Regions from separate parts of the Neobacillus sp. GCM10023253 genome, predicted to be linked through region 2. Evidence: riboswitches for the same ligand, from Rfam matches in the RefSeq annotation. Region 2 holds a riboswitch; each other region holds the start of a gene.
The links. Region 2 has a riboswitch for S-adenosylmethionine ahead of ACFPA1_RS07480 (5-methyltetrahydropteroyltriglutamate--homocysteine S-methyltransferase). Riboswitches for the same ligand answer to the same signal wherever they lie in the genome.
Positions count from the first base shown of each region.

Region 1: it holds a riboswitch for S-adenosylmethionine, as region 2 does, so the genes downstream of both, metK (methionine adenosyltransferase) here and ACFPA1_RS07480 (5-methyltetrahydropteroyltriglutamate--homocysteine S-methyltransferase) in region 2, are expected to answer to the same signal.
Region 3: it holds a riboswitch for S-adenosylmethionine, as region 2 does, so the genes downstream of both, ACFPA1_RS20360 (homoserine dehydrogenase) here and ACFPA1_RS07480 (5-methyltetrahydropteroyltriglutamate--homocysteine S-methyltransferase) in region 2, are expected to answer to the same signal.

Region 1 is NZ_JBHSHV010000012.1:682,845-688,457, reverse strand. It holds gene pckA (phosphoenolpyruvate carboxykinase (ATP)) at 1-1,311, opposite strand, end outside; SAM riboswitch class I at 1,575-1,708, shown strand; gene metK (methionine adenosyltransferase) at 1,974-3,176, shown strand; gene asnB (asparagine synthase (glutamine-hydrolyzing)) at 3,409-5,307, shown strand; gene ACFPA1_RS17530 (gamma carbonic anhydrase family protein) at 5,460-5,613, opposite strand, start outside.
Region 2 is NZ_JBHSHV010000006.1:2,208-7,820, forward strand. It holds gene ACFPA1_RS07460 (SE1832 family protein) at 1-80, opposite strand, end outside; gene ACFPA1_RS07465 (aldolase catalytic domain-containing protein) at 216-1,175, opposite strand; gene ACFPA1_RS07470 (hypothetical protein) at 1,330-1,533, opposite strand; gene ACFPA1_RS07475 (peroxiredoxin) at 1,745-2,362, opposite strand; SAM riboswitch class I at 2,575-2,673, shown strand; gene ACFPA1_RS07480 (5-methyltetrahydropteroyltriglutamate--homocysteine S-methyltransferase) at 2,756-3,883, shown strand; gene ACFPA1_RS07485 (multidrug effflux MFS transporter) at 4,072-5,310, shown strand; gene ACFPA1_RS07490 (phosphotriesterase-related protein) at 5,364-5,613, opposite strand, start outside.
Region 3 is NZ_JBHSHV010000016.1:73,247-78,859, forward strand. It holds gene argH (argininosuccinate lyase) at 1-814, shown strand, start outside; gene ACFPA1_RS20345 (carbon-nitrogen hydrolase family protein) at 1,003-1,860, shown strand; gene ACFPA1_RS20350 (GNAT family N-acetyltransferase) at 1,879-2,541, shown strand; gene ACFPA1_RS20355 (GNAT family N-acetyltransferase) at 2,564-3,235, shown strand; SAM riboswitch class I at 3,312-3,423, shown strand; gene ACFPA1_RS20360 (homoserine dehydrogenase) at 3,490-4,725, shown strand; gene ACFPA1_RS20365 (DoxX family protein) at 5,217-5,613, shown strand, end outside.

The sequences.
Region 1 (5,613 bases), on a different contig from region 2:
ATTGCCGACGCCGTATTCTCCGCCAGTCCAGCCTGTATTAACCAAAAACACATTAACGTTATGCTCAAGTATTTTTTCTCCTAGCATTTCGGCATAGCGTGTAGCCGGCAGCGGCAGGAATGGTGCACCAAAACAGGTTGAGAAGGTTGCCTGCGGTGAAGTAATGCCACGCTCTGTTCCAGCAAGCTTTGATGTAAATCCGCTTAAGAAATGGTACATTGCTTGTTCCCTTGTTAATTTAGCGATTGGCGGAAGAACACCAAATGCATCTGCAGTTAAAAACACAATGGTATTCGGGTGCCCGGCAATGCTAGGCTGGACAATATTATCAATGGCCTCCATTGGATATGCGGCCCGAGTGTTTTCTGTTAATGTTCCATCATCATAATCCGGAATTCTCGATTCCTGGTTAATCACAACATTTTCAAGAACGGTCCCGAAACGGATGGCATCAAAGATTTGCGGTTCTTTTTCACGGGATAGATTAATACATTTTGCATAGCAGCCGCCTTCAATATTAAAGACGCCATTTGATGACCAGCCGTGCTCATCATCGCCGATTAGACGGCGATTAGGGTCAGCGGAAAGAGTTGTTTTTCCAGTTCCGGATAAACCGAAGAATAATGCTACATCCCCTTCAATGCCGACATTCGCTGAACAGTGCATAGAGAAAATATTGTTTTCAGGCAGTAAATAGTTCATGACAGAGAAAATTGATTTTTTCATTTCCCCCGCATATTCAGTTCCTCCAATTAGAACTACGCGGCGTTCAAATGATATAATAATGAAGGTTTCAGAATTCGTACCGTCGACTGCCGGGTCTGCTTTGAAATTAGGGGCAGAAATTACTGTAAATTCAGCTTCATGAGTCAGAAGTTCATCTTCCGAAGGCCGAATGAACAACTGGTGGGCAAAAAGATTATGCCAAGCAAATTCATTTATGACTTGAATCGGCAGTTGTGATTTCTTATCAGCACCAGCAAAGCCTTTAAATACATAAACTTCTTCTTGCTGTTTTAAGTATTCTAATACCTTATTATAAAGATGATCAAAAGTTTCTTGTGAGATTGGCTGATTTAAAGAACCCCAGGCAATTTTATCTTTGGTTGACTCCTCCAAAACAGTGAATTTGTCTTCGGGAGACCGCCCAGTATATTTTCCTGTTGAAACACGAACCGCTCCGGTGGAAGTGAGTGTCCCTTCTTTTCTGCTGAGGATTTTTTCAACTAGCTGCGGCACAGATAATTGGACTTGGACATTACTTTCATTAAGTAATTCCTTTAATTCATTTGGGATATGAACAGAATTCATTTAATGAACCTTCCTTTTTATGGTTTTTTTAATTTGATATATTAATATTGAATAGTATAACACAATTAAAATAATAGTCTATACTAATTGACGAAATTATGCTGTATTTTATACATTATTCTAAAGGTGATTAAAAAGTCATGAAAAAAACAGTTTAAGCATATTTTGTATCATACTCCATTGTATATTTTGGTTAATGTTGCTAAAAAATACATTGACATACTTTAAGAATCTGGGGTATGATTTAACCTTGAACGGATACTCTCTTATCCCGAGCTGGTGGAGGGACAGGCCCTATGAAACCCAGCAACCTGCAACTAGGAAAATGTCTATTTTTAGTCGTTTTTCGGGCAAAGGTGCTCAACCTGATGCAAGGCTTGTCCTTGAACGATAAGAGTGAAAGGCACGCAAAATGTTTGCATTCAACCTTTCCTCATGGAAAGGTTTTTTTGTCTATTTGGCAAACACACGTGCTGTTTGAATCGCTTTACTAATCTTCTAAAGAATTTCGGTTGGGTTTTTTCGGTAGTATTTCATAAAAACCTGATGTTTATTTCATACTATTAGGGATGAGTTCCGTATCAAAATGGAGGTTATTTGGAAAGGGTGTTAACCTTTGAAAAAAGCAGCCTCATTATTTCATTATTATAGGAGGAATTCAGATGTCACTAAAACGCCATTTGTTCACTTCTGAATCAGTAACTGAAGGTCATCCTGATAAGATTTGCGACCAGATTTCTGATTCTATTTTAGACGCTATTCTAGCAAAGGATGCAAATGCCCGCGTAGCTGCTGAAACATCAGTAACGACCGGCTTAGTTCTAGTTGCCGGCGAAATCACTACCTCTACATATGTAGATATCCCAAAAATTGTTCGTGAGACGATCAAAGAAATTGGCTACGTTCGTGCGAAATATGGCTTTGATTCGGAAACATGTGCGGTGTTAACCTCTATTGATGAACAGTCTCCTGACATTGCCATGGGTGTCAATCAAGCACTTGAAGCTCGTGAAGGTCAAATGTCTGATAAAGAAATTGAAGCAATTGGTGCAGGTGACCAAGGCTTAATGTTCGGCTTCGCCTGTAACGAAACGAAAGAGCTGATGCCTCTTCCAATATCTTTAGCCCATAAGCTTGCCCGCCGGTTAACAGAGGTTCGTAAAGAGGATATCCTTCCATACCTTCGTCCGGACGGAAAAACACAAGTAACGGTCGAATACGATGAGAACAACAAACCGGTTCGGATTGATACAATTGTTATTTCCACCCAGCACCATCCGGAAATTGGACTAGAGCAAATCCAGCGCAATGTTAAGGAACATGTCATTAATCCGGTTGTACCAAAAGAATTAATTGATGAAAATACAAAATATTTTATAAACCCAACCGGCCGCTTTGTAATCGGCGGACCGCAGGGGGATGCAGGACTGACTGGCCGCAAAATTATCGTGGATACTTACGGAGGCTATGCCCGTCACGGCGGCGGCGCTTTTTCCGGTAAGGACCCGACAAAGGTTGACCGTTCAGCCGCTTATGCTGCACGTTATGTTGCAAAAAATATTGTCGCAGCAGATTTAGCTGAAAAATGTGAAGTCCAGCTTGCCTATGCGATTGGTGTAGCAAGACCGGTATCGATTTCCATCGATACTTTTGGCACAGGCAAAGTCAGCGAAGCGGTATTGGTTGACTTAGTAAGTAAAAACTTCGACCTGCGCCCTGCAGGAATCATTAAAATGCTGGATTTACGCCGCCCCATCTATAAGCAAACAGCAGCTTACGGACATTTTGGCCGTACGGATGTTGATCTTCCTTGGGAACGCACTGATAAGGCAGATGCATTACGTGAGCAGGCGGAAGGAAAATAATATGGAGTGGGAGTTGCATTAAGGTGTAACTCCCATTTTTCATTAAACGTCTATTTTCTTGTTCAGTGTTTTAAAAATTGGAATAAAATGTTTAAGTAGGACTATTGAAGTAAAAAATGAGGATACATGATTTTCCTTTTGTTCACAGTGCCATTTTTGAAAAAAAAGTGGTAGTATTAGAGAGTATGTTTTTACAAAAGGATATTTTGAAATAGAGTAGGTGAGGTACATAATGTGCGGTTTTATCGGTTGTGTACATGACAAAACGCAAAATTATCGTGACGAAGAAAAGCAGCTTTTTAAAAATATGAACGATATTATAACCCATCGTGGACCAGATGATGATGGTTATTATTATGATGATCATATTCAATTTGGTTTCCGCCGGTTAAGTATCATTGATATTGAATCCGGGCACCAGCCGCTAACGTATGAAAACGAAAGATACTGGATTATTTTTAACGGTGAAATTTATAACTATGTCGAGCTTCGTGAAGAGTTGCTCAAAGAAGGACTAACTTTTTCCACAAGCTCTGATACAGAGGTTATCATTGCCCTCTACAGCCATCTAAAAGAAAAAGCAGTTGAACGCTTGCGCGGGATGTTTGCTTTTGTTATCTGGGATAAGCAGGAACAAACACTTTATGGGGCACGAGATCCGTTTGGAATTAAACCATTCTTTTATATGGAGGATGGTGACAGAACCTTCTTTGCTTCTGAGAAAAAGAGCATTTTGCTGGCTCTTAAAAATGATGTGCTGGATTATGATTCCTTGCAGCATTATTTAACCTATCAGTTTGTTCCAGAACCTGATACCCTATCTGAAGGAATTAAAAAGCTTGAACCAGGCCATTATTTTACAAAAAAAATCGGCTCGAAGATGGAAATGAACCGCTACTGGAAGGCACATTTTCACCCAGTACTAAAATCGGAAGATGATTTCGTAAAGGAAATCCGTGATATTCTGTTTGATTCGGTTGAAAAGCATATGCGCAGTGATGTTCCGGTTGGTTCCTTCTTATCAGGTGGGATTGACTCTTCCATCATTGCCTCGATTGCAAAGCAATTCCATCCGGCTATTAAAACGTTTTCCGTCGGATTTGAGCACAATGGCTTCAGTGAAATTGATGTCGCCAAGGAAACAGCTGAAAAGCTTGGCGTAGAAAACATCAGTTATATCATTACGCCTGAGGAATATATGAAAGAAGTTCCGAAAATTATTTGGCATATGGATGACCCGCTTGCCGACCCAGCCTGTGTTCCATTATATTTTGTCGCCCGTGAAGCGAGAAAGCATGTTACGGTTGTTCTTTCAGGCGAAGGCGCTGATGAATTGTTTGGCGGCTATAATATTTACCGCGAGCCTGGCGATTTGGAGATTTTTAATAAAATTCCTAGAGTCGGAAAGGTACTTCTAAAAGGAATTGCCGATATGCTTCCGGAAGGGATGAAAGGAAAGAGCTTTATTGAACGCGGGGTGACACCGATGGAGCAGCGCTACATTGGTAATGCCAAGATGTTCGACGAAGCGGAAAAACGTGAGCTTTTGAGTGTCTATCGTGAAGGCTTGAACTATACCGATATCACCAAGCCTCTTTATGAGGAATCAAGAGGTTATGATCCGGTTGACAGGATGCAATATATCGATATCCATACTTGGATGCGCGGCGATATTTTACTAAAGGCTGATAAAATGACGATGGCTCATTCATTGGAACTGCGCGTGCCGTTCTTAGATAAGGCAGTATTTGAAGTAGCCTCGAAAATCCCAACTAGCTTGAAAACAGCTAACGGCACTACTAAGTACGTTTTGCGGAAGGCCGCCGAAGGGGTCGTTCCTGATCATGTTCTAAACCGGAAGAAGCTTGGCTTCCCTGTTCCTATCCGCCACTGGCTAAAGGCTGAGATGAATGATTGGGCAAAAAATATCATTCGTGAAAGCCAGACAGACCATTTAATCAATAAGACGTACCTGTTAAAGCTTCTTGATGACCATTGTCAGGATAAAGCTGACAACAGTCGAAAGATTTGGACTGTTCTTATGTTTATGGTTTGGCATCAGGTGTATGTTGAAGGAGTATACTCCTTTCAAAGCGAGTATAAAAAAGATATAGTATTAGCGAGCAGATAAATGGAAAAGTAAAGGCACCCATCGTTAAGATTGGGTGCCTTTTTGGCTAATAGGAAAGTATAAATTTTTTCAAATTTATACTTTCCTAACGCATAAATTCAACTACGCCTCTGTCTTCGTCCTATCGGACTTGCCAATCGGCGAGTTATCATTTACAGGGATTTATAAAATTGCCCTTTTTCTGCATATTCTCTTGTGATTCTTTCCATTTCCTTAATATCTTCAGGAGTGATTTCTCTAATAACTTTAGCTGGTCTTCCAAATGCTAATGTATTAGGAGGGATTTTTTTGCCTTGCGGAACAAGA
Region 2 (5,613 bases):
AATTTTTCAAGATTATGTTGCAGCTGTAAGTATTCGTCTTTCAACTCTAGAATTTTATACTCAATCTGTTTTTTATCCATTATTGGTTTCACTCTCCATAAGTCTTAAATCTTCTTTCTATGATTACAAATCCGATGTGTTTTCGCTACTATTCTGCCCAGTTGCTTTCATCCCCAAAAAAAGAACCGCCCGCAGGCGGCTGTACATGTAATAAACTACCTAGAAGTTGTAGCTAAAGTTGCTTCAGGTGTTGTTACCTTGTCATAGAAGTCAACGAATTGGTCACGCTCGTCACTATTTCGATAAGCCATTGCCACCCGTGGATGCTCATTAAGGACACCAGAGATCATATAAGGAATGATATAGCCCCATTCCCACTTTTCTCTCATTTCTAACATATGCTTTTCGATTACACCAAGTAACGGTTTAAGTTCATAGCTTGGTTTTTTTATGTAGCTGACAAGAAGCTCTGTATTGCAGTTCCCTGCCGCCCGTCCCATGCCGTAAACAGATGAATCCAGGAAGGTAACTCCATTTTGATGTGCTGTCAAGGTATTAGCAAATGCTAACTGCAAATTGTTATGCGTATGAATACCAAGCTGCTTGTTAGGAAGCATCGCTTGAAACTTTTTCACTTGATGTGCAATATCAGCCGGATCTAAGCTTCCAAAAGAATCCACGATATACACAACATCGACTGGACTTTCTTTGACCATTTCCATTGCTTCAATAAGCTTCTGTTCAGGCACACTGGATAAAGCCATAATATTGAGAGATGTCTCATATCCTAAATCATGGAACATTTGGACAAGCTCCAGCCCCTTGTCCACTTCACGGATATAGCAGGCTACCCGGATCATATCCAACACACTTTGCTCGCGAGGCAGGATATCGTTGGGATCGACTCGGCCAATATCTACTAATGCAGATAGCTTCGTAAATTTTTTCTCAGGAATGATTTCTTTCAGAAAATGATCATCTAGAAATCTCCATGGATTAGGTTCAGTTGCGTTCAGAAGCTTTGCGGAGTTTTTGTAGCCAATCTCCATATACTCAACGCCAGCCGCACTTAGTCCATTATACAAGTCCTGGACAAATTCGACACTGAAATCCCAATTGTTAACTAATCCCCCATCACGGATCGTACAATCTAAAATTTTGCTGCGATGTTCCATAATTTTAAATTCCCCCTGTGGTTATGCTCATTCGTCATAATTTGAATATATATACCATGAATCTTTTAAAGGTGTCAAACTTACATGTCAACCGTTTTGAAAATATTTGATAAAATTGGTTAAAGTATTTCTATATTATACTACTATCATTTTATCACTTGGCTCCAATACTTTGACGTCGCATTTGTCTATTTTTTTGTAATTCACTTTGTTTCCAAATGTATTTTTGCATATATAACCTAAGCACATCATTCATTGACTTTCCATTTTTTTCAACAGCATCTCTAAAACTTTGGATTATGTTTTCTGGTATTTCAAAATTTACTTCTACATTTTTGTTTCTGTGTTCCTGGCACATTTTATACCTCCTGACAGACCAATCTATCCATTTTTCCTGGGTAGTCACAAAGGGATGAATATTTAGAATATTTGTATAGAAACTATCATATCAGGTGAAAACGCGTACATTTTTATTAACTTTTCGACAAATTACGACATAATTAATGAATCAATGATGTGTGTAGACGATCTTAAAAGCCTAAATGAGGCATGAGAACCGTCCCCATGCCTCAAATTCTTCCGATATACTTTGGGTCTCTAATGATTCCTGGGTTACCGGGAACCCAGTTAGCTGGGACTCCTTCTCCGGTGCTTCTTCCGTATTGTACCCCTTGTATGATCCTTAGTATTTCGTAAACATTTCGGCCAACTTCTAATGGGTATACCAATTTGGACACAATTATTCCATCTGGGTCGATAATGACGGTTGCTCTTAAGGCTGCCCCAACTTTTTCATTTAGGACTCTGTATGCTTTACTGATTTGGTGTGTTCGGTCACTTAGAAGTGGAAATGATACCTGAGAGGCATTAGGAGATACCTCAGCGAAAACTTTATGGGCATATACACTGTCCGTGCTGATAGCAAGGACATTTGTATTAAGTGTCTTTAGTTGATCCTTAATAGCAGCGACCGCTGCCAATTCTGTCGGTCAAACAAAGGTAAAATCACTTGCATAAAAAAATAAAATAACCCAGCTTCCACGATAGCTTTCTAGACGAAGCTTTTTTATTTTCTTTTCTGCATGATCATAAGCTTCTGCTTCAAATAGGGGGGCCATATCTGTTGTCTGTGCACAAAATGGCTGCAAAGACCCATCAAAATGACCCTCTCGTCTGTTAAATTCCATTTTTTCACCTCAGATCATCACCTGAATCTTAATTTCTTGCTGGAGTTCATTTTTTAATAGCGTTACCATAAATAATATACGTTTAGGTATTTGTCCCATTGAGCCTATTTTGGATAGCCTTTCCATTTAACCACAACAATAATGTTGTAGATTTTTGTTGACAGAAAATCAGAACAAGTGTATCTTTACTTTTAATTAAATATTTTCGAATATTCTTATCAAGAGAGGTGGAGGGACTGGCCCTTTGAAGCCTCGGCAGCAGACACGTTCGTACTGTGCCAATTCCAGAAGCGAGTGCTTAAAGATAAGAAGAGATTAGCAATGGCTATTACCCCCCTCTTCTTATTTTTGAGAAGAGGGTTTTTTATTACACCGAGAAAGAAGGAATAATTAATGACAGCAACACTAGTAAAAACTCCATTCAAGGCTGACCATGTCGGCAGCTTTCTTCGAACAGAACCGGTTAAAGAAGCCAGAAAGGCTTTTGCCAATGGGGAAATTGATGCAGATGCCCTGAAGGCGGTTGAGGATCAAGAAATTGAGAAATTAGTTCAAAACCAAATTGAAGCAGGCTTAAAATCCGTTACAGATGGTGAGTTTAGACGTTCATGGTGGCATTTGGATTTCCTGGCTGGTTTGGAAGGTGTAGCATTTTTCGAAAATGAATATATCAGCAACTTCAAAGGCGCCCAAACAAGAAACAACGCCATTAAAGTAGTGGGCAAAGTTGACTTTAATGATCATTATATGCTGAAGCATTTCAAGTTTTTAAAGCAGGCAGTTGAAAAATATGGAGATGGCAGCCAAGTGGCGAAGTTCTCCATTCCAAGCCCGAATATGTTATTTACGAGAATTCAAGGCGATGAGTATTACAATGGCAACAGCGAACAACTTTATAAAGATACCGTAGCGGCCTATCAAAAAGCCATCCAGGCTTTCTATGATGCTGGCTGCCGTTACTTGCAATTAGACGACACATCTTGGATTGATTTTGTTTCTGAAGAGCGAATCAATGCAGTGGTTGAAAAAGTTGGCTTGGATGTACATGAAATCATCAAAACAAGAGTAAGTGCAATCAATGAAACCATTGCCGATAAGCCGGAAGATTTAACAATTACCATGCATATTTGCCGCGGCAACTTCAGATCCACCTACATCACAAGCGGCGGGTACGATCAAATTTCCGATGCCATTTTCGCTGAGCTAAATGTGGACGGGCTATTCCTAGAGTATGATGATCAGCGTTCTGGTGACTTCGAACCTTTAAAAGGCTTCAAGCGTCCTAACCTAACCGTTGTACTAGGACTATTCACTTCTAAATTCCCAGAACTCGAGGATCCAGAATCCATTAAGGCAAGAATTAAAGAAGCAAGTCAATTTATTCCTTTAGAAAACCTGGCAGTAAGCCCTCAATGCGGCTTTGCCAGCACAGAAGAAGGAAATATTTTAACGGAAGAAGAGCAGTGGAATAAGATTAAACATGTAGTGGCTATTGCTAAGGATGTTTGGGGAACCATTTAAACCGACTAGGAGAGGCCGCCTTCCATTTCTATGATGGAAGGCGGCCTTTTTCAATTTAATCGTTTCTGAAATTGGTTGTATGTTTCTACTTTTAAGAATTCCTAAATATTGAATAATCTGTTAACATAGAATGATAAAATCTTAGGTAACTAGATTGGATTTACATAACTGGAGGAAGGACTTACAATATGGGGGATTTCATACAAAAGGCAGAGGATCATCAAGCAGTGCTTTCTCGTTCTAAACGAGTATGGATGGCGATTGTTCTCGGTTCACTTGCAGCATTTGGCCCTTTATCCATTGATATGTATTTACCGGCCCTGCCAAATATCGCAAAAGATTTCCATACAAACGCATCTTCGGTTCAACTTAGCTTGTCGCTTTTCGTGCTCGGTTTAGCATCCGGACAATTGCTAACTGGGCCTATCAGTGATGTAACTGGCCGCCGAAAACCACTTTTGGTTGGCTTAATGATTTACTTTATCGTGTCCCTTTTATGCGTATTTAGCCCTTCCATTTGGGGGTTAATTATCTTGCGGCTTATCCAGGGGTTTGCTGGATCAGCTGGAATTGTGATTTCGAGGGCGATTGTCAGAGATTTATATTCAGGAACTGAATTAACCAAGTTTTTTGCACTCCTTGCATTGGTGAACGGGCTGGCCCCTATCCTTGCTCCGATTATTGGTGCTCAGCTGCTTAAGGCGTTTCCCTGGCAAGGTGTCTTTATTGTTTTAAGTATCATTGGAATCGTTATGTTTTTTATCATTCTTTTTGGATTGCCGGAAACGCTGCCTAAAGAAAAGCGTTCCGCTGGAGGCATGAAGAATACATTTAGCCCTTTTTTAAAACTAATCGTGGATCGAAGCTTTATGGGCTATGCTTTAGCGCAGGGCTTAGTCTTTGCTGGCATGTTCGCGTACATTTCAGGTTCTCCCTTTGTCGTACAGGATATTTATGGTGCATCCCCGCAAATGTTCAGTCTGATCTTTGCGATCAACGCTATCGGGATCATGATCATGAGTCAAACGACAGGCAGGTTGGCAGGGAGAATCCCTGAAGCTAAACTGTTCAAAGTTGGATTAGGAATGTCCGCAACAGGCGGGATCATTTTATTGCTGCTTTTATTTTTACAAGCAAAGCTAGTCTTCGTTTTGATTCCATTATTTTTCGTTGTATCCAGTGTAGGAATGGTAAATACAGCAGGATTCTCCCTAGCCATGCAAACACAAGGAAAAAATGCGGGTAGTGCTTCTGCCTTACTGGGTGTTACTTCATTTACCTTTGGTGGATTTGTCGCTCCCCTAGTTGGTATAGGCGGCGGGCAGACGGCTATTCCGATGGGCGTAGTGATTGTATGTGCCGGTTGTGGGGCAGTGTTATTGTATTGGATTCTAGTAAAGAGAAACCGAGTAAGTGGTTCAATTTAAACCCTCCTGAAAAATCCACCTTCCATTTGTAACGATGGAAGGTGGATTTTTTTCTATTTCCCCTCAAACCAGCGGCGAGCGTTTTCGACCATCATCAGGTTAATTTGTTCTTCCGTTACTCCACTCGCTTTTAATTCTGGTATAATCTCTTCAAGAACAAATGTCATTGTCCATTTCGGGAGCACATGCTCAATTAGTCCTTCAGGATACCAATCCATCGAGCAGCAATGATCCTGTGATAAAAACATGCGGTCTGCATATCCTAGCTTCGCGAGTTCAATAACGATTGTGTTTCTATTTTCA
Region 3 (5,613 bases), on a different contig from region 2:
ACGCGTGAACTGGCTTCCGCTTGGTTCCGGTGCGTTGGCAGGAACAACTTTCCCGATTAACCGTGGGATTGTTGCCGAGCAATTGGGCTTTGAAACCATTTATCCGAATAGCATGGATGCCGTCAGCGACCGCGACTTTATCCTTGAATTCCTGTCGATTGGCTCGATTATCATGACACATATTTCTCGTCTTTCAGAGGAATTGGTTATTTGGTCAAGCCAGGAATTTCAGTTTGTTGAGCTCGATGATTCGTTCTGTACAGGATCAAGCATCATGCCGCAGAAAAAGAATCCTGACGTACCGGAGCTGCTGCGCGGAAAAACAGGCCGCACGTATGGCAATTTGATTGGCTTGCTGACTGTGTTGAAAGGACTGCCGCTCGCTTATAACAAGGACCTCCAGGAAGACAAGGAGGGAATGTTTGATACGGTGGCAACCCTAGAAGGCTCATTGAAGCTTTTGGCACCGATGATTGAAACAATGACTGTTCGCAAGGATGTCATGCGAAAAGCCATCAATAATGACTTCTCTAATGCTACTGACATTGCCGATTACCTCGTTCGCAAAGGATTGCCATTCCGCGAGGCTCATGAAGTGATTGGAAAAATTGTTCTTTACTCGATTCAATCCGGCAAATTCCTATTGGATTTAACACTGGACGAATATCAGCAGTTCAGTACGCTGTTTGAAGAGGATATTTACGTTGTTTTGGCGCCAGAGCATGTGGTGGCGGTCCGAAATAGCTTTGGCGGTACCTCACCAGAGCAGGTAAGAGAGCAAATTAAACTTGCTGAGGGAAAACTAGAGCAGTAAGCTGTTTAATAGGTAACTAAATTACCTTTTGGGAAAGAAATTAGTAGGATATCTACATTAAAGCCAGCGCCCCTGCTGGCTTTTTATCTACTTTCATATTTGGAATGCATTTCATTTGTATAAAGTGCTAGATTATAAGATAATTCAATATGGAATCTATCTTCCAATAACTTACCTGGAGGCGAAAAATGAAACTTAGAGTATCTGTTGTTCAGTACCATCTTCACACAATCAACTCATTTGCGGAATTTGCCGCTCAATGTGAGCATTATATAAAAACCGCCGAAGAATTCGGGGCTGAATTTGTCCTTTTTCCTGAATTCTTTACTACGCAACTACTTTCCATTGGAAATGGCCAGGGACAAAGCCTGACCATCAATGACCTGCCTAGCTTTACTAACCAATACCGTGAACTATTTATCAAATTTGCAAAAGAAACCAACATGCACATCATCGCGGGGACCCATGTCCTTGAAAAGGATGGCAAGCTTTACAATACTGCTCATTTATTTTACCCAGACGGCCGCGTCGGCGAGCAGGCTAAACTGCATATCACACCAACCGAGGTTAACGAATGGAATATGGCAGCAGGGGACTCGTTTCAAATTTTTGAAACAGAAAAAGGAAAAATTGCTCTGTTAACCTGCTATGATATTGAATTCCCGGAAATCGTCCGGATGGCGAAGGCGAAGGGCGCCGATGTTATTTTCTGTCCATCCTGCACGGACGATCGTCACGGCTTCCACCGCGTCCGTTACACGAGCCATGCCCGAGCGATTGAAAATCAGGTATATGTAGTATTAACCGGAACGGTTGGCGCGCTGCCGACGGTTGATTTCATGCGGGCAAACTTTGGCCAGGCCGTCATTATCACTCCAAACGACATTCCGTTCCCGCCAAAAGGGCTTTTAGTAGAAGGGGAAATCAACAACGACATGGTCGTAACAGCCGATCTTGACCTGGAACTGCTATACGAAGTTCGCGAGCGTGGTTCTGTGACCACCTGGCGCGACCGCCGCACTGATTTATATACAGATTGGAATTAAAACGAGGGAGGCCTTTTCATGTATCGCAGTGAATTTTACGTTTATGATCAGGACCGGCCGCTGCCGGTTTGTATACGTAATTACACAATGGAGGACTTTGATCAGCTTATCGAAATCCAGTCCGAATGCTTCCCGCCTCCTTTTCCATCCGAGCTTTGGTGGAATGAAGAACAATTAACGAATCATGTGACACTGTTTCCGGAAGGGGCATTATGCGTTGAAATCAATGGAGAATTGGCGGGCTCCCTGACCGGAGTTTGTGTCGAGTTGGACCCGTCTAGTCACAGCCATACATGGGAAGAAGTGACCGACCACGGCTATATCCGCAACCATAATCCGAACGGCAACACCCTCTACATTGTCGATATCAGCGTCCGTCCGAAGTACCGTAAGCTGGGACTCGGAAAATTAATGATGCATGCCATGTATCATGTGGTCATTGAAAAAGGGTATGACCGTCTTCTTGGCGGCGGGCGGATGCCGGGCTATCATAAAGTGGCTGAAAAAATGACGCCGGAAGAGTATCTCGACGCTGTCATAAAGGGCGAGCTGAAGGATCCTGTCATCAGCTTTCTCCTTCGCTGCGGACGTGTGCCAATCGGTGTCGCCAGAAACTATTTAGAGGATGAAGAATCCCTTAACAATGCGGCATTAATGGAATGGAAGAACCCGTTTAAATAATTTATAAGGGGAATCAGAACCAATGGAATTTAAACGCATTACCAATATCGAAGACCCCAATTTTAAAAAGCTTCACGATTTAATGGGACAGATTTTTCCACCGGAAGAGGTCCTAGATTATGAATTGTGGAAAGAACCGTTAGAAGACCCAAGTATCCGCGTGTTCGTTGCCGTCGATCAGGACCAGGTCGTCGGTGCGACTGAGTACCGCTATTATCCTGACTGGAATATTGCGATGACCGACTTCACGATCATCAGCAAACCAGGTCTCTCGCTTGGCCGATTTTTAGCTGAAAATCGTCTAAAAGACTTAAAACAGCTTGCTGCCCAAAACGGTACGGAGCTGTTCGGAATGTTTGCCGAAATCTATGACCCATACCGTGTAGAGCACCACGAATTTGGCGGTGTGAAGGTCATGTACCCGTACGTGCGCCGTGAGGTTCTGTCACATTTAGGCTATAAGCGTCTTGACCTTGCCTATGTTCACCCGTCTTGGGAAAACAATGGGGAAGCTGTGTCCGGGCTGGATCTATGCTTCATGCCGATTAAGGAAGAAATCGCCGAAATACCGGCATCACTTGTCAAAGACTTTCTAACTACCTATTATTCTGTGCTTTCCAATAAACCACAGGAATGGCTGGACATGGTTGAGAAATTAGCAGCAAAAGAAACGGTCGCCCTTTTGCCACTTTAATATTGACAACTCTTGAAAATTCAGATAATATACTTTTTATATATCTTTGGAAATTTAATGAAAAATCAAATAAATACTCTTATCCAGAGCGGCGGAGGGACTAGGCCCGATGAAGCCCGGCAACCTTCAAGGTATTCCTTGAAAAGGTGCTAATTCCTGCAGGTTATTTGTAGCCTGATAGATAAGAGGAGGAATAGAGCCCTCTTCTTATGAAGAGGGTTTTTATTTTTCAAAAAAATAAAGGGGTGGCAGACATGTCTGTAATTAATGTGGCAATTCTCGGGTTCGGTACGGTGGGTGAAGGGGTTTATCGGACCATTCAATCACATAGCAATGAGCTGGCGGCAGAATTAGGGAAGGAAGTAGAGGTTGCTGCCGTCCTTGTTAGAAATAAGCAAAAGCCGCGGGATATTAGCGGGAATGTTCTGCTGACAACGGATTTCGAAGAAATTCTGCAATTGCCGAAGCTTGATGTCGTGATTGAATGCATCGTGGATAAAGACCCGACTTTTACCTACTTGAAAAAAGCAATCCAACGGGGCTGCCACATCATTACAGCGAATAAGGAGATGTTTGCCCACCACGGGAATGAGCTTGTCGAGTTGGCAGAACAGCATCAGGTGTCGGTTGGTTTTGAGGCGACAGTGGCTGGAGGGATTCCGGTCATTCAAACGCTCGGTCAGCTTTTAAAAATTAATCGTGTCCAGCGGATCCTGGGAATCCTCAATGGAACGTCCAATTTCATCTTGACCGAAATGAGGGAAAAACGGCAGTCATTTGCCGAAAGCTTGCTGCGGGCGCAGGAAAATGGCTATGCCGAGGCGGATCCGACCAATGACGTGGAAGGCTATGATGCTTTTTATAAAACAATGATCTTAAGCAGGCTGGCATTTGGAGAAGAGCCTGACTGGCGTGATGTTGAACGGGTTGGGATTACGTCTATTACGAGTGAATTGATTGAAGCAGCGCAAAACTTAGGGTTACGGTTTAAACATATTGCGAGCATCTGGAAGTCGGGCACCCGCATCCAGGCATCGGTGAAGCCGGTTCTGGTCGGCTCTGAGCACCCTTTTTACCATGTTGAGGGAGTGGAGAATGCGGTAAATGTAAAATCTGATATCGTTGGTGAAATCACCCTTCAAGGACCGGGCGCAGGCATGTACCCAACGGCTAGTGCCATAATCGAGGATTTGGTCCACGTATGTCAAAGCCACGTGCCGAAGTCTAATTATTTGAAAACCTCAGGGGAGGACATTGAGTTGAAAAATGAACACCAGAGGGAGTACTGGCTGGTCCAGGGTCTGGTCCAAAAATATGGCAGTCCCGCGATTACCCTGGTGGATGAAATCTCTGAGGGAATCTTTGTCCTAAAGGGTTCCAAAAAGGATATCGAGCAGCTTGCGCAAAGGCAACCATCGGTTCAATATTTTTCGATTCTGGGTAATGAAGAATTCCTCGTGAGGGGTATTGAGGAAGCGAAGGCATTATAGGGTTGGATTGAGGGGCATCTTTTATGTGATGCTCCTTTTGTTTTGAATGGACATTCATTTATCCAGTGTTTTTTCCACATCTAAAGTCCTGTATTTATAGGTAGTCCACAATGTTATGCACATTATCCACAATTTTGAAAGCGGTTATCCACCGTTAGTTATTAACAGAAAAGCTGATTGTAAAAATCAGGTTTTATAAGGGGGGAGCTGATGTTGTCTACATTATAAACATTGTTCACAAAAGAGGAGGGGGAACTTGCTGTATTGCGTTCACAATCTCTTCATATATCTAACATTAATATGTTAAGAAACTGTGAAAGCCGTTGTTTTTTCAATAGCAGGAGAGTATATTAAAAGTGTAAAGAAGATAGTGAAGCAATTCACAAAGACTTCCTTACAAGACACAGCTAGCTGATCAATCCCTTTCATAAGGGAATAACTTAAAGTTAAATTTGTGAAACATTTCACAAAAAACTATGGAGATGATTATGATGAGATGGTACAAAACTCCTTACGCAGCGGTTGTTTGGACAGTATTACGTGTTTGGCTTGGATTACAATGGATAGAAGCAGGTTATAATAAGTTAACTGGTGGTTTCGATGCTACAGGGTTCCTAAAAGGAGCAATGGCGGCAGCAACTGGCGAACACCCTGCGGTTCAAGCATGGTATGCAGATTTCTTACAGCAATTCGCTATGCCTAACGTGGGAATTTTTAATACATTAATACCTTGGGGAGAAATGTTAGTCGGTCTTGGTTTAATCGTTGGTTTAGCCACAATCCCAGCCTTGATTGCCGGTGCATTTATGAACTTGAACTTTATGCTGGCAGGCACGACAAGCACGAACCCAATTCTTTATACAGCCGCGATGATTCTGTTATTCGCAG